DNA from 4 places in the Enterobacter sp. WI-ESBL-E8 genome. Region 2 is predicted to be linked to each of the others. Evidence: predicted binding sites of a transcription regulator. Region 2 holds the regulator's gene; each other region holds the start of a gene.
The links. Region 2 encodes PhoB, which activates phosphate uptake and scavenging genes when phosphate is short. Its sites were predicted from a motif close to CTGTCATAAAACTGNCNNAT; they were not measured.

Region 1 (4,214 bases), 1.9 Mb from region 2:
CGAAAGCCGTTTGGGGTGTGATGTTTCAGGGAGGGGTCATACCAGGGATTTTTCCAGACCACAGCCACCTCCCAGCACGAAAAGATTAACGCTCAGCCACCAGGCGGATAAAGTCGTCTTCGTCTTTGTTATCTTCAGCGACCGCGTCTTTCGGCGCGTCTTTCTCTTCCGGCTCGTTAGCTTCACACAGACGGCGCAGCAGCGCATTCTGACGTTTTTGCTGATCGAGCAGCGCTTCCAGCAGTTCGATCTGCTCGTTCGTACGCGAACTGGCCCGGTTTACGAAAAACCAGATGACCAGCCCCACAAGCAGAACAACCAAAGAAATCATCAGGGATGCCATATTCAGCAGCCCTGAATTCAGTAACTCACCCATTTCACCACCTCAATAAAAACGTCTATTTTACCACTGGCGCGAAGGAAGGAAATCACCTTGAGAAAAAATGCGTGTTACCACGGAATAAACTTATTGATTGCGCAGACGCCGCTAAAAAACTGTACATCCTGATCGCACATGACATTGATAGTCTGCGTCCATAACACCACGCACGCTATCAGCACGATAATCAGAATCACCCAGCGTATTTTTTTCACTCCACACTCCGTCTAAAGACCTGATGTAACCAGGTTATCACGGTTATCTTAAACAAGGACTAACTGTACCGCCATCGCGCTTTTTTCAGAATCGTGCACTTGTTTCATAGCGTAAACCGTTTACGCTAGCTGTATGATAACAACGATAAAAGAGGTAATGATGCGCTTAATCATTCGAACAATTATTGCACTGGCCATCGTCTGGATTGGCCTTCTGTTAACGGGTTATGGTGTGCTCGTGGGAAGCACCGAAAACGCAGCCGGCTTAGGCATTCAGTGTAAGTATTTAACGGCACAAGGACTGAGCACTGCACAGTATCTGCATTCTGACAGCGGGATCATTGGCTTAACGAACTGTCCTGTACTGCGTAAAACGTCCGTCGTCATCGATAAGGGCTAATCAACTGGTTTAATCACTGACAAAAACGCCGCAACTTCTGCGGCGTTTTTTATGCGAACAGAGATTAAAACGGATAGTCGTGATAGCCCATCTGTTCAGAAATCTTACGTGCGGCAGTGTGCAGGATAGCGACATATTCGTGCAGACGCTCTTCAGAGAAGCGAAGGGTTGGGAAAGAGATACTTAAGCCCGCGATCACCACGCCAAAGCGGTCAAACACCGGAACGCCGATGCAGCGCAGCCCTTCTTCCTGTTCTTCATTATCTTCGCCATACCCCTGCTCACGCACGCGATCGAGCACCGTTAACAGTTCGTCCGTGCTGGTAATGGTTCGCGCCGTACTGCGCTTGTATTCCACGCCATCGAGGATCTGCTTCACTTCCTCGCGATCGCGCCATGCCAGCAGAACCTTACCAATGGCGGTACTGTAGAGCGGGTTGCGACGACCAATGCGCGAATACATGCGCAGATTGTACATGGAGTCGATTTTATGGATGTAAACAATGCTGTCTTCATCCAGCGCACCGAGATGGATGGTCTCTTTGGTCAGGCGCGAGATTTCACGCATCTGAATATCAGCGCTGCGGATCAGATCAACATTTTGCAGCGCGCGGGCACCGAGTTCGAACAGTTTCAGGGTCAGAGAGTATTTTTCTGACTCGCCTTCCTGTGCAACATAGCCCAGTGACTTCATGGTTTGCAAAAAGCGATAAACGGTGCTTTTCGACATCATCACGCGCTGCGACAACTCCGTAATACCAATTTCACGCTCTTCCCCGAGCGCCTGTAAGATGCCAAACACCTTCAGCACGGAAGAAACAGAATCTGGCTGTTTATCCAAATCCGCAATAGCCATTTACCACCTCATAGAGAGTGTTTTATAAAAATCAGAACCGGTTTTTATTATAAGTTCCCGTCATGTCACCTGCAATCAATCCGCGTTTACTTCGTTACAAATCTGCGACATATCGCGGCTGTAACAATGCTAAAATAGTTACCCTGAGAATAATTTCACGCTGAGCTTTTTTAACCCTAATGGAAAAGAATCTTTCCGATGGCTTGCCGTTACCCCAGCGGTATGGCGCGATAGCGACCATCATTATCGGTATCTCAATGGCCGTCCTTGACGGCGCAATTGCCAACGTTGCCCTGCCAACCATCGCCAGCGACCTGCATGCTTCTCCCGCCAGTTCAATCTGGATTGTTAACGCCTACCAGATTGCGATTGTGGTTTCCCTGCTCTCGTTCTCCTTCCTGGGCGATATGTTCGGCTACCGTCGGGTGTATCAGTGTGGTCTGGTGGTTTTCACCATTACCTCGCTGTTGTGTGCCCTTTCTGATTCACTGCATACCCTGACGCTTGCACGCATTGCGCAAGGTTTTGGTGGCGCGGCGCTCATGAGCGTAAACACGGCGTTGATTCGCTTAATTTATCCGCAGCGTCATTTGGGGCGCGGCATGGGAATAAACTCGTTTATTGTCGCCGTCTCTTCCGCCGCCGGGCCAACCATTGCGGCGGCTATTCTTTCCGTTGCATCCTGGCAATGGCTCTTCGCCATTAACGTGCCGCTGGGTATCGTGGCCATCTTCTTTGCCCTGCGCTTCCTGCCCGCTAACGGCCCCAAAAGCACCATGCCGCGGTTCGACGTCGCGAGCGCGGTGATGAATGCCCTTACCTTTGGCCTGCTGATTACAGCCCTGAGCGGCTTTGCGCAGGGGCAATCGCTGGTGCTTACCGGAGTGGAACTGCTCGCGCTGCTGGTCACAGGTTTCTTCTTTGTTCGCCGCCAGCTCACTCTCCCGGTGCCTTTACTGCCTGTTGACCTGCTGCGCATCCCCCTCTTTTCGCTCTCCATTTGCACCTCTGTCTGCTCATTCTGCGCCCAGATGCTGGCTCTGGTTTCTCTGCCCTTCTTTTTGCAGAGCGTGGTTGGACGTTCAGAAGTGGAGACCGGCCTGCTGTTAACCCCGTGGCCGCTGGCCACGATGGTGATGGCACCGCTGGCAGGTTATTTAATAGAGCGCGTGCATGCCGGATTACTGGGCGCGCTGGGGCTGGCAGTCATGGCGACGGGTCTGTTTGCGCTGGCGCTGCTTCCCTCGCAACCTACGGATCTGGATATTATCTGGCGCATGATCCTCTGTGGTGCCGGTTTTGGCCTGTTCCAGTCGCCGAACAACCACACCATTATCACCTCCGCACCGCGCCATCGCAGCGGAGGAGCCAGCGGCATGTTGGGTACCGCGCGCCTGCTGGGGCAAAGCACCGGTGCGGCACTGGTAGCCCTGATGTTTAACCTCGCCGGACAAAACGGTAACCACGTTGCGCTACTCACCGCAGGTGTCCTTGCCACCCTCGCGGCTGTCGTCAGCGGACTGCGGGTGACCCAGCCCACAGTACAGGCATAAAAAAAGCCGGGCGGAGTGTTCTCCTGCCCGGCTTATTGCGGTTCTTCGCGTTACTTCAGGTATTCCCCACTGCGCAGCGCTTCAATACGCTTATCCAGCGGCGGATGAGACATAAACAGCTCGCTCAGCGATTTCGATTTACCGTTGATGCAAAAAGCCATCATGCTGTTCGCTTCCTGCGGCTCGTAGCTGGTTTTCAGACGCTGCAGCGCCGCAATCATCTTCTCACGACCAACCAGCTTCGCAGAGCCGGCATCCGCGTGGAATTCACGATGACGGGAGAACCACATGGTGATGATGCTGGCCAAGATACCGAATACCAGTTCCAGAACCATGGAGACAGCGAAATAGATCAGCGGGTTACCGTTGCTCTCTTCGCCTTCGTCGCGGTTACCACCCATAAAGCCTGCCGCAATCTGCGCCAGAATACGGGAGATAAAGATAACGAAGGTGTTCACGACGCCCTGAATCAGGGTCATGGTTACCATGTCACCGTTAGCGATATGGCTGATTTCGTGGGCAATAACCGCTTCGGCTTCGTCACGGCTCATGTTCTGCAGCAGCCCGGTGCTGACGGCAACCAGTGACGCATCACGACGGGCACCGGTGGCGAAGGCGTTGATATCCGGAGCGTGGTAAATGGCTACCTGCGGCATGGCGATCCCAGCCTGACGGGATTGCTGGGCCACCGTATTCATCAGCCACTGTTCCATATCGTTACGCGGTTGTTCGATAACCTCACCGCCTACCGATTTCAGAGCCATCCACTTCGACATCAGCAGGGAAATGAAAGAGCCACCAAAACCAAACA
Region 2 (4,214 bases):
GTGGTGTTGAAAACATTGAGATTTCCGGCTTCCCTGACGGGACGATACAGCCGAAAACTTGCTCAATTTCAGCGGGAAATGCTCCCGTCCTGGCGTGGAGAAGAATAGTTTTTCGATTTACCACGCAAATACAGTCGGTCTGACAGTATCTGGGGGGCAATTTAAACGCTTATAACGTTTAAAGGCAAGGAGGGATCGTAAAACCAGAACAATATGCCATCATGAAAATACGCACCAGCATAATACGCTATTTATAAGAAAAACCCATGGCTAATCATGCGAACAAAAAACAGACAGCCGTATAAAATTCATCCGCGTTTCGCTTGACTGCAAAGCAAACGGGCCAGCTGACGCTGACCCGTGGAAAGGTAAAATGACACACCTGCTGTCAGGCGATCTTTTTGGCAATTAATCGTTCCGGGATAACGAAGCTGAAGCGGGTTCCTTTGCCCAGCGTACTCTGGATTTCGAGACGGCTTTCATGGTGATTCACCGCGTGCTTAACAATCGCGAGCCCCAGGCCGCTTCCTCCCGTCTGCCGCGATCGCGCTTTATCCACGCGGTAGAAACGCTCGGTCAGACGCGGAATATGCTCCGGTGCGATACCCGGCCCGTTGTCCTCCACGCTAAATTCGGCTCCCGTTGGGCTGTGGTGCCAGCGCACCAGGATTTCCGTCCCTTCCGGCGTATGATTCACCGCGTTATACACCAGGTTGGAGATGGCGCTGCGCAGTTCATCTTCACTGCCCAGCACCTTCAGCGCGCTGTCGACCTCAAAGGTCAGGTGGTGCTTTTTGTGGCTTAACGTCTGCGCTTCACGCTCCACTACCCGCAGCATCATCGGCACGTCAATGGTGTCATTCAGCGCAAGTGTGGGTGCCGCTTCAATCTTCGAGAGCGTCAGCAGCTGCTTCACCAGGCCTTCCATTCGGTAAGTTTGCTCGCGCATCGTGTGCAGCGCTTTTTCACGCGGCGCCCCTTCAAGCGTTTGCTCCTGCATCATCTCCAGGTAGCCCTGAAGCACGGTCAACGGGGTTCGTAATTCGTGGCTAACGTTCGCGAAGAAGTTGCGGCGCGCCCCTTCCAGCTGGTGCATCTGGGTGACATCGCGCGCCACCATCAGCCACTGCTTATCGCTGTAGGGCATCACGCGGATTTCCAGATGGCGACCGTTATTGAGCTTCAGATTGTGCGGACGGGTAAAATCACGTTTTTTCAGATACAGCGTGAACTCGGGATAACGTAGAAGGTTGAGGATATTCTGGCCATTATCGTCCGGCCAGCGCAGGCCCAGCAGCTGTTGCGCCAGGCCGTTACACCAGAAGATGGTCCCTTCTTCGGTGGTCAAAATGACCGCATCCGGCAGCGATTCCGCACCGCTGCGAAAACGCTTAATCAGGCTTCCCAGCTCGCGGCGACGCTTCTTATTACGCATCTGCATCTGATGCAGACCGTACAGCAGCGGCTCCCAGCTGCCGCTTCCCGGCGGCGGCGTCATGCTTCGGTCAACCCACAGCCACCAGGAGAGGCGCAGCAGGTTCCAGAAGTGCCAGATCAGCAGCCCGGTGACCGACGCCAGCAGAAACCACGGCAGATGTCCAAGAAAGGCCCCCAGAATGAAGGCCGGAATACAGCATAAGATCAGTTCAAAGACGAGCCTTTTCCATGACAGACGTTCCAGCACGCGTCACACTCCTGTCATTGTTCAGAAACGGGTAGAAAAACGATAACCCGTGCCGCGGACCGTCTGCACCATGCGATCGTGGCCGCTCAGTTCCAGCGCTTTTCGCAGGCGGCGGATATGGACGTCAACCGTCCGGTCTTCGACATACACGTTAGTTCCCCAGACGTTATTCAGCAACTGCTCGCGGCTGTAAACGCGTTCCGGGTGCGTCATAAAGAAGTGCAGGAGCTTAAATTCCGTAGGCCCCATATCGAGGGGATTTTCACCGGTCATCACGCGGTGTGAGGTGGGGTCAAGGCTCAGCCCCTGCATCTCAATCACCTCTTCCACCGCCATCGGCGAAATACGGCGCATCACGGCTTTAATGCGGGCCACCAGCTCTTTTGGTGAAAACGGTTTGGTAATGTAATCGTCCGCGCCGGTCTCCAGACCGCGCACGCGATCCTCTTCTTCACCGCGCGCCGTGAGCATCACCACCGGTATATCGCGTGTTAGCGCTTCACGCTTCAGATGTTTGATAAACTGCAGTCCGGAGCCGCCGGGCAACATCCAGTCCAGCAGAATCAGATCGGGCCAGGGTTCATTTAGCTGGTTCACTGCGCTGTCATAATCTTCCGCTTCAACCGGCTGGAAGCCATTTTGCTCGAGCACGAAGCACACCATTTCACGAATTGGAGCTTCATCTTCTACGACCAGAATACGTCTCGCCATACTTTGCCCTGTCTTATCTTATTTAAGTTACAAGTTTGTAATTCGGCGCCATTATGCGTCAGATTTATGACAGATTTATGAAAAACAGTACCACGATAACGGGCAAACCGTTGTTTTATTACAGCGGTTATTTTCCCTTCTCTGAAGGTTTATAATCCGGCTTTCTCTTTTTTGCCACGGATCAGCTATGCGCATACTTCACACCTCGGACTGGCATCTGGGTCAAAATTTTTACAGCAAAAGCCGTGCGGCTGAACATGAAGCGTTCCTGGGCTGGCTGCTGGAAACGGCCCGGACGCACGAGGTGGACGCGATAATTGTGGCGGGTGACATCTTTGATACCGGTTCTCCCCCCAGCTATGCGCGTGAACTGTATAACCGCTTCGTGGTGAATCTCCAGCAAACCGGCTGTCATCTGGTGATTGTCGCCGGCAACCATGATTCCGTCGCGACGCTCAATGAATCCCGCGACATCCTGGCATTTCTCAATACCACCGTTGTCGCCAGCGCCGGGCACGCCCCGCAGATCCTGAAAAAACGCGACGGTACGCCGGGGGCGGTGCTGTGTCCGATACCGTTTTTACGTCCGCGGGACATCGTGCAAAGCCAGGCGGGGCTGTCGGGGGCGGAAAAACAGCAACATTTATTACAGGCCATCACCGACTATTATCACCAGCAGCACGCCGAAGCCTGCGCTCTGCGCGGCGAACAGCCGATTCCGGTGATTGCGACCGGGCACCTCACCACCGTCGGGGCCAGTAAAAGTGACGCCGTACGTGACATCTATATCGGCACGCTGGACGCCTTTCCGGCGCAAAACTTCCCGCCAGCCGACTACATCGCGCTCGGGCATATCCACCGCGCGCAGGTTATCGGCGGCTGCGAGCACATCCGCTACTGCGGATCGCCCCTTTCGCTCAGCTTTGATGAAACGGGCAAAGCCAAATCCGTGCATCTGGTGAGTTTTTCCGACGGAAAGCTTCACGCCGTCGAGACGCTGGAAGTCCCGGTCACCCAGCCGCTGGCGGTGCTGAAAGGCGATCTTGACGCCATTACCGCCCAGCTTGAGCAGTGGCGCGGCGCGGCGCTTAACCCTCCCGTCTGGCTGGATATCGAAATCACCACCGATGACTACCTGCACGATATGCAGCGAAAAATCCAGGCGCTGACCGAAGATTTGCCGGTTGAGGTGTTGCTGGTCCGCCGCAGCCGCGAACAGCGCGAGAAAATTCTGCTCAGCGCCCGGCGCGAAACCCTCAGCGAGCTGAGGGTAGAAGAGGTGTTTGAACGCAGGCTCTCGCAGGAGGAGATAGACGACGCGAAGCGTGAAAGGCTTAGCGAGCTGTTCACCCATGCCCTGCATGCGCTCGATGATGAGGACGAAAACGCATGAAAATTTTGAGCCTGCGCCTGAAAAACCTTAACTCTCTCAAGGGCGAGTGGAAAATTGACTTTACTGCTGAACCCTTTGCCAGCAACGGGCTGTTTGCTATAACCGGCGCGACCGGAGCAGGCAAAACCACCCTGCTCGACGCCATCTGCCTGGCGCTTTATCACGAAACCCCACGCCTGCAGAAGGTCTCTCAGGCACAAAACGACCTGATGACGCGCGACACCGCCGAGTGTCTGGCCGAAGTGGAGTTTGAGGTGAAAGGCACGGCCTATCGCGCCTTCTGGAGCCAGAACCGGGCGCGCAATCAGCCTGACGGCAACCTGCAGGCACCGCGCGTGGAGCTGGCGCGCTGCGAAGATGGCAAAATCCTGGCCGACAAAGTGACGGATAAGCTGGAGCAAACCGCCGCGCTCACCGGGCTGGACT
Region 3 (4,214 bases), 2.3 Mb from region 2:
GCTGAACGGGGTAATGGGCACCTCCTCCGGACTTAGCCAGGCGGAACGCAGGGTACCGAGCGGCGTGACGCGCTGATGATTTTGCCTGGCGCTCCCCTTCATGCGCGCGCCGCAGTCCGCCAGTAGCGCTTCGGTTTCCAGGGCAAAGCGGTCAATATTATGCGCGCCGATCAGGTGATAGGGGTGCTCCGGCGGCAGCTTATCGCGGTACGGATCGTCCACCAGGTCCAGCGATCCCGACGAGAAGTGCAGAGCGCTCTGACCCCGGGTGATAATGGCGCAGCGTAGCCCCCGCTTTGTGAGTTTGATGCCACAAAGCAGGCCTGCCAGCCCGCCGCCGACAATCACGGTGTCAAATTTCATCGCGTTGCTCCTTCTCAAGACCGCAAAGCCCCTGGTAGACCCAGCGGGTAAATTCGCTTTCACGCAGGGCATCTCCCCAGGCAACAGGCTGAATGCCTTTCCAGCGCTCGTTTAAAAACGCGCTGAGCTGATCGAGCGACTGGGTGGCGGTGGTGGTATGAAAACGTTGCAGCAGACCGGCGGCACGACAGGCGCACAGCTCGCCCTGGCAGGTCCCCATTCCGACGCGGGTGCGGCGGCGGAGATCGAGCAGGCTATTGACCGTCAGGTTCTCTACCGCGTACTGCACTTCACCGGCGGTCACGGCTTCGCATTCGCATACGAGGCTGCGGCTCAGCCGCCCTTCGCCCAGCCAGGCCGGCGTTCTGTCGCCATGGCGATAGATGGCCGATCCGCGCAGAGGGGCTGGCAGAGAGATAATTTTTTGCAGCGTCTTCTCGGTGGACTGCCGCGAACCGGGCAGAGGCTGTTCTGCCGTTACGCACGGTTCGGTATTGCCCAGCTTGCGGCAGACGGCATCCGTTGCCCACTCCGCCATCAGGCGATAGGTCATCAGCTTGCCGCCGGTGATGGTGATAAACCCGTCCAGGCCGTCACGCGCGGCATGGTCGAGCAGCACAATGCCGCGGCTGACGTTTCGCCCGCTTGGGTCATTATCGCTGGCGACTAGCGGACGTACGCCCGCATAGGCCCGCAGGATCCGGGTCTGCGCCATTACCGGGGCCAGCTTTTCCCCTTCGCGCAGCAGGATATCCACCTCTTCGGCGGTCACGCGGTTGTAATCAATCTCGCTGTAGTCCACGTGCGTTGAGGTGGTACCGATTAACGAAATGGTATCGCCGGGGACGAGGATGTCGGCATCGGACGGTTTGCGGCAGCGGTTGATCACGTGGTTATTAATGCGGTGGTCGAGGATCAGCAGGGAGCCTTTCGCCGGGAACATGCGAACCGAGAGCTCAGCGTATTCCGCAATGTGCTGCCCCCAGATCCCCGCGGCATTCACGACGACGGAGGCAAACAGCTCGCTGTGTTCATTGTATTGCGTGTCATACACCCGCACGCCGCAGATGCGATGGCCTTCGCGGATAAGCCCGGTCACTTCGTGCCCGGTCAGTATGTGCGCACCATGCTCGCGAGCGTCCAGCATGTTGGCGGCCGTCAGGCGAAAAGGATCAACCGTACCGTCAGGCACTTTTACCGCGCCCGTCAGGGCCGGGTTGACGGAGGGCTCAATGCGCCGTGCGAGGGCAGGGTCGATAGCCTCGGCCTGAATCCCCGCCGCGCTGCAGGCGGTAATAAAGGTTGACTGAAAGGCGAGATCGTCTTCGGGAAGCGTAATAAACAGACCATCGGTGGGTTCAATGCAGTGGCGGGCTATACGCCGCAGGATCTGATTTTCGGCGATACATTCGCGCGCGGATTCGCCGTCGGTCACGGCGTAGCGGGCGCCGCTGTGAAGCAGTCCATGATTGCGGCCGGTAGCGCCCGTCGCTATGTCATGGCGCTCCAGAAGCGTGACGCTTAATCCCCGCAGGGCACAATCGCGTGCGATGCCAGAGCCGGTTGCGCCACCGCCAATGATAATCACATCGCTGTAACGAGGATCGTGAATTGTCATTGTCATCCCTCTGTGTTCGTTTTTTTATCATTTAGCCACATGAAAACTGTGGTTTGTTTGATTTCGAACACAAACGAGCGAAATTCGAAAGTGAAACGCGATTTCATGCGCTTTTTTGCGCATTCTGTCATATTTCTGTAACAATCTGTGCGTTGATTCACAGTAACAATCACTGTGATTTCTTAACATCGCGACCTCTCTGGAGTATGGGGCAGTTAAACCCCTGTAAATACAATTTTTGGCCACGGAGGCTGTCATGCTCAGTATCTTCAAACCTGCGCCGCATCGGGCGCGTCTGCCAGAGGCAGAAATTGATCCGCTATACCGCCGTCTGCGTTGGCAAATTTTCCTGGGGATCTTCTTCGGGTACGCGGCGTACTACCTTGTTCGTAAAAACTTCGCGCTCGCCATGCCGTACCTGGTGGAGCAGGGCTTTTCCCGTGGCGATCTGGGGTTCGCGCTGTCAGGTATTTCCATCGCCTACGGTTTTTCCAAATTCATTATGGGTTCAGTGTCCGACCGCTCGAACCCGCGCGTGTTTCTGCCGGCCGGCCTGATCCTGGCGGCAGCGGTTATGCTGTTTATGGGCTTTGTGCCGTGGGCAACCTCCAGCATTGCCGTCATGTTCGTGCTGCTGTTCCTCTGCGGCTGGTTCCAGGGTATGGGATGGCCGCCGTGCGGACGCACTATGGTGCACTGGTGGTCGCAGAAAGAGCGTGGCGGCATCGTGTCGGTGTGGAACTGCGCGCATAACGTGGGTGGCGGCATTCCGCCTCTGCTGTTCCTGCTGGGAATGGCCTGGTTCAACGACTGGAAAGCCGCGCTGTATATGCCTGCCTTTGGCGCCATCGTGGTGGCGATTATTGCCTTCGCCCTGATGCGCGATACGCCGCAGTCCTGCGGCCTGCCGCCGATCGAAGAGTACAAAAACGACTATCCGGATGATTACAGCAAGGAGCATGAAGAAGAGCTGACCGCAAAACAGATCTTCATGAAGTACGTCCTGCCGAACAAGCTGCTGTGGTACATCGCGGTAGCGAACGTGTTCGTTTACCTGCTGCGCTATGGCATTCTGGACTGGTCACCGACTTACCTGAAAGAGGTGAAGCACTTCGCGCTGGATAAATCTTCCTGGGCCTACTTCCTGTATGAATACGCCGGGATCCCGGGCACGCTGCTTTGCGGCTGGATGTCGGACAAGGTGTTTAAAGGCAACCGCGGTGCGACGGGCGTCTTCTTTATGACTCTGGTGACCATCGCCACCGTAGTGTACTGGCTCAACCCGCCGGGCAACCCGTCAGTAGATATGGCCTGTATGATCGTCATCGGCTTCCTGATTTATGGTCCGGTTATGCTGATCGGTCTGCACGCGCTGGAGCTGGCACCGAAGAAAGCGGCAGGCACGGCGGCAGGCTTTACCGGTCTGTTCGGCTATCTGGGTGGGTCGGTCGCGGCGAGCGCTATCGTGGGCTATACCGTTGACTTCTTCGGCTGGGACGGCGGCTTTATGGTGATGATTGGCGGTAGCGTGCTGGCGGTACTGCTGCTGATTATCGTGATGATTGGTGAGAAACGTCACCACGCGGAAGTGCAGGCACGTCGTCAATAAGGAGCATTGCCATGAAATTATCATTCTTAACAACCGGCCTGCTGCTGGCGGGCCTGATGACCGGGTCCGCGCTGGCGGCAGATAAAATCGTCATCGCCCACCGCGGCGCGAGCGGCTATCTGCCGGAGCATACGCTGCCGGCAAAAGCGATGGCCTATGCGCAGGGCGCGGATTATCTGGAGCAGGACCTGGTGATGACGAAGGACGACCAGCTGGTGGTCCTGCACGATCATTATCTTGACCGCGTGACGGACGTGGCGGAGCGTTTCCCGGACCGCGCCCGCAAAGATGGCCGGTTCTACGCCATTGATTTTACCCTGGATGAGATCCGCTCCCTGAAGTTTACCGAAGGCTTCGAGTTTGAAAACGGCAAGAAGGTGCAGGTCTATCCGGGACGTTTCCCGATGGGCAAATCTGACTTCCGGATCCACACCTTCCAGGAAGAGATTGAGTTTGTTCAGGGGCTGAACCACTCAACCGGGAAAAATATCGGTATCTACCCGGAAATCAAAGCGCCGTGGTTCCACCACCAGGAAGGGAAAGACATTGCCGCGAAGACGCTGGAGGTGCTGAAGCAGTACGGCTACACCAGCAAGAAGGACAAGGTTTACCTGCAGTGCTTTG
Region 4 (4,214 bases), 3.9 Mb from region 2:
CTCAGCTGCGCGGTGCGTACGGTACGGTGATCATGGACTCACGCGATCCGTCCACGCTGCTGGCCGCGCGTTCCGGTAGTCCAATGGTTATCGGTCTGGGAATGGGTGAAAACTTTATCGCCTCTGACCAGCTGGCGCTCCTGCCGGTGACACGTCGCTTTATCTTCCTGGAAGAGGGGGATATTGCCGAAGTGACCCGCCGCAGCGTGACCGTATTCGATACCAAAGGCGAGCAGGTTAAACGCCAGGAGATCGAATCTAACCTGCAGTACGACGCGGGTGACAAAGGCGCTTACCGTCACTACATGCAGAAAGAGATTTACGAGCAGCCAAACGCCATCAAAAACACCCTCACCGGGCGCATTAGTCACGGTGAAGTGGATCTGAGCGAGCTGGGTGCAAACGCGAACGAACTGCTCGGCAAGGTTGAGCATATTCAGATCGTGGCCTGCGGCACCTCCTACAACTCCGGTATGGTCTCTCGCTACTGGTTTGAATCCCTGGCGGGCGTGCCGTGCGACGTCGAAATCGCATCTGAATTCCGCTATCGCAAATCCGCGGTGCGTCGTAACAGCCTGATGATCACCCTTTCCCAGTCTGGTGAAACGGCGGATACCCTTGCCGCGCTGCGTCTCTCAAAAGAGCTGGGTTACCTGGGCTCTCTGGCTATCTGTAACGTTCCGGGCTCCTCGCTGGTGCGTGAATCCGATCTGGCGCTGATGACCAAAGCGGGCACCGAAATCGGCGTGGCCTCCACCAAAGCGTTTACCACCCAGCTGACCGTACTGCTGATGCTGGTGGCGAAGCTGGCGCGTCTGAAAGGTGAAGACGCCTCTGTTGAGCATGACATCGTTCATGGTCTGCAGGCGCTGCCGAGCCGTATTGAGCAGATGCTGTCTCAGGACAAACGCATTGAAGCGCTGGCGGAGGATTTCTCTGACAAACATCACGCCCTGTTCCTGGGTCGTGGCGATCAGTATCCAATTGCGCTGGAAGGCGCGCTGAAGCTGAAAGAGATCTCCTACATTCACGCAGAAGCCTATGCGGCAGGCGAGCTGAAACACGGCCCGCTGGCGCTGATTGACGCCGATATGCCGGTCATCGTTGTGGCTCCTAACAACGAACTGCTGGAGAAACTGAAATCTAACATCGAAGAAGTGCGCGCCCGCGGCGGTGTCCTGTACGTCTTCGCCGATAAAGATGCCGGTTTTGTCAGCAACGACAACATGCACATCATCGAGATGCCGCATGTGGAAGAGGTGATTGCGCCAATCTTCTACACCGTTCCGCTGCAGTTGCTGGCCTATCACGTGGCGCTGATCAAAGGCACCGACGTTGACCAGCCGCGTAACCTGGCGAAGTCTGTCACCGTAGAATAACCCCTTCAGGCTCCACCTTCGGGTGGAGCTTTTTTACCCCGCCCGGTTTGTTTTTAATCAATTCCTTCACGTTTTTATTGATGACAATTTGTCATCTTCAGCTATTTTTTCAGTGTCACATAAAGAAAATATTTCTGAAAACGCCCTGTCATAAAACTGGCTAACACGATGAAAATTAAGCATTGTTTTGCGAATTTTTAAGTTAAATTTCCGCTGTCATAAAACTGTCATAATTCGTACATTTATCTGTCACCTGTTTGTCCTATTTTGCTCATCGTAGCCACTAAACAACGATTTACGAAAATCTTGCAGGAGACATTATGAAAGTTATGCGTACCACTGTCGCAACTGTTGTCGCCGCGACCTTATCTCTGAGCGCGTTCTCTGTTTTTGCAGAAGCAAGCCTGACTGGCGCTGGTGCAACCTTCCCTGCGCCGGTGTATGCCAAATGGGCGGATACCTACCAGAAAGAAACCGGCAACAAGGTTAACTATCAGGGTATCGGCTCCTCCGGTGGCGTAAAACAAATTACCGCTAATACCGTAGATTTCGGTGCGTCAGATGCCCCTCTGTCTGATGAAAAACTGAATCAGGAAGGCCTGTTCCAGTTCCCGACCGTGATCGGCGGCGTTGTGCTGGCCGTTAACATCCCTGGCCTGAAGTCAGGCGAGCTGGTGCTGGACGGCAAAACCCTGGGTGACATCTACCTGGGTAAAATCAAAAAATGGGATGACGAAGCCATCACCAAACTGAACCCGGGCGTTAAGCTGCCTTCGCAGAATATCGCTGTGGTTCGTCGTGCTGACGGTTCCGGTACCTCTTTCGTGTTCACCAGCTACCTGGCGAAAGTGAACGAAGAGTGGAAATCTAAAGTCGGTTCCGGCTCTACCGTTAACTGGCCAACCGGTCTGGGCGGTAAAGGTAACGACGGTATCGCTGCGTTCGTACAGCGTCTGCCGGGCTCAATTGGCTACGTAGAGTATGCGTACGCTAAGCAGAACAACCTGTCCTACACCAAACTGGTTTCAGCCGATGGCAAACCGGTTAGCCCGACCGAAGAGAACTTTGCTAATGCCGCAAAAGGCGCTGACTGGAGCAAATCCTTCGCGCAGGACCTGACTAACCAGAAGGGCGAAGGTGCATGGCCAATCACCTCTACCACCTTCATCCTGGTTCACAAAGAGCAGAAGAAACCTGAGCAGGGCGCTGAAGTGCTGAAGTTCTTCGACTGGGCGTACAAAAACGGCGGCAAACAGGCTAACGCCCTGGATTACGCCACCCTGCCGGACAACGTGGTTGAGCAGATTCGCGCTGCATGGAAAACCAACGTGAAAGACAGCAGCGGTAAAGCATTGTATTAATTTAGCATTCTGACGAAAATGGCGGGTGGCGCTTACGCTTACCCGCCCTACGGTTCCGACTGTAGGCCGGGTAAGCGTAAGCGCCACCCGGCGATTTCGTAAACGCGTTTAACAGAAGAGTGATTTATGGCTGCAACCAAGCCTGCATTTAACCCTCCGGGTAAAAAAGGTGACATGATTTTCAGCGCGCTGGTAAAACTGGCTGCGCTGATTGTGCTATTGCTGCTGGGCGGCATTATCGTGTCTCTGATTTTCTCCTCCTGGCCGAGCATCCAGAAATTCGGTTTCTCCTTCCTGTGGACCAAAGAGTGGGATGCGCCGAACGATATCTACGGTGCGCTGGTGCCAATTTACGGCACGCTGGTGACCTCGTTTATCGCCCTGCTGATTGCGGTACCGGTAAGCTTTGGTATTGCCCTGTTCCTGACGGAGCTGGCGCCTGGCTGGCTTCGTCGTCCGCTGGGGATCGCCATCGAACTGCTGGCGGCTATCCCGAGTATCGTATACGGCATGTGGGGCCTGTTTATCTTTGCGCCGCTGTTCGCAACGTACTTCCAGGAGCCGGTCGGTAACGTGCTTTCCGCCATTCCGTTTGTGGGGGCCCTGTTCTCTGGCCCGGCGTTCGGTATCGGTATTCTGGCGGCTGGTGTGATCCTCGCCATCATGATTATTCCGTACATTGCGGCGGTCATGCGCGATGTCTTCGAACAAACGCCGGTGATGATGAAAGAGTCAGCCTACGGCATCGGCTGCACCACCTGGGAAGTTATCTGGCGCATTGTCCTTCCGTTCACCAAAAACGGGGTGATCGGGGGCGTGATGCTGGGATTAGGCCGTGCGCTGGGTGAAACCATGGCGGTGACCTTTATTATCGGCAACACCTATCAGCTCGACAGCGCATCGCTCTATATGCCGGGTAACAGTATTACCTCTGCGCTGGCGAATGAATTTGCCGAAGCGGAATCGGGCCTGCACGTCGCGGCACTGATGGAGCTGGGGCTGATTCTGTTCGTTATCACCTTCATCGTTCTGGCGATTTCCAAGCTGATGATTATGCGCCTCGCTAAAAATGAGGGGGCACGCTAATGGCAACTCTCGAAATGCAAGCTACCGCTGAGCTGGCGGAGTCCCGCCGCAAAATGCAGGCCAGACGCCGCATAAAAAACCGCATTGCGCTGACGCTCTCAATGGCGACGATGGCGTTCGGTCTGTTCTGGCTGGTCTGGATCCTGTTCTCAACCATCGTGCGCGGGATTGACGGGATGTCACTGGCGCTGTTCACCGAAATGACCCCGCCGCCGAATACGGCGGGTGGTGGCCTGGCGAATGCCCTGGCGGGCAGCGGGTTGCTGATCCTGTGGGCGACGGTGTTTGGTACGCCGCTGGGCATCATGGCGGGTATTTACCTGGCGGAATACGGTCGTAAATCCTGGCTGGCGGAAGTTATTCGCTTCATTAACGACATTCTGCTCTC

Region 1: the regulator PhoB is predicted to act here: its motif matches at 1,942-1,961, upstream of kdgR (DNA-binding transcriptional regulator KdgR).
Region 3: the regulator PhoB is predicted to act here: its motif matches at 2,106-2,125, upstream of glpT (glycerol-3-phosphate transporter).
Region 4: the regulator PhoB is predicted to act here: its motif matches at 1,593-1,612, upstream of pstS (phosphate ABC transporter substrate-binding protein PstS).

The regions. Positions count from the first base shown of each region.
Region 1 is NZ_JBRWXJ010000001.1:2,970,119-2,974,332, forward strand. Features, by position in the region: gene ACWHWP_RS14130 (MBL fold metallo-hydrolase) at 1-62, opposite strand, end outside; gene ACWHWP_RS14135 (YebO family protein) at 86-376, opposite strand; gene mgrB (PhoP/PhoQ regulator MgrB) at 451-594, opposite strand; gene ACWHWP_RS14145 (YobH family protein) at 755-994, shown strand; gene kdgR (DNA-binding transcriptional regulator KdgR) at 1,059-1,850, opposite strand; gene ACWHWP_RS14155 (MFS transporter) at 2,030-3,403, shown strand; gene htpX (protease HtpX) at 3,454-4,214, opposite strand, start outside.
Region 2 is NZ_JBRWXJ010000001.1:1,056,905-1,061,118, reverse strand. Features, by position in the region: gene phoR (phosphate regulon sensor histidine kinase PhoR) at 389-1,684, opposite strand; gene phoB (phosphate response regulator transcription factor PhoB) at 1,706-2,395, opposite strand; gene sbcD (exonuclease subunit SbcD) at 2,583-3,788, shown strand; gene sbcC (exonuclease subunit SbcC) at 3,785-4,214, shown strand, end outside.
Region 3 is NZ_JBRWXJ010000001.1:3,405,590-3,409,803, reverse strand. Features, by position in the region: gene glpB (glycerol-3-phosphate dehydrogenase subunit GlpB) at 1-363, opposite strand, end outside; gene glpA (anaerobic glycerol-3-phosphate dehydrogenase subunit A) at 353-1,981, opposite strand; gene glpT (glycerol-3-phosphate transporter) at 2,238-3,590, shown strand; gene glpQ (glycerophosphodiester phosphodiesterase) at 3,602-4,214, shown strand, end outside.
Region 4 is NZ_JBRWXJ010000001.1:4,972,112-4,976,325, forward strand. Features, by position in the region: gene glmS (glutamine--fructose-6-phosphate transaminase (isomerizing)) at 1-1,379, shown strand, start outside; gene pstS (phosphate ABC transporter substrate-binding protein PstS) at 1,700-2,740, shown strand; gene pstC (phosphate ABC transporter permease PstC) at 2,867-3,826, shown strand; gene pstA (phosphate ABC transporter permease PstA) at 3,826-4,214, shown strand, end outside.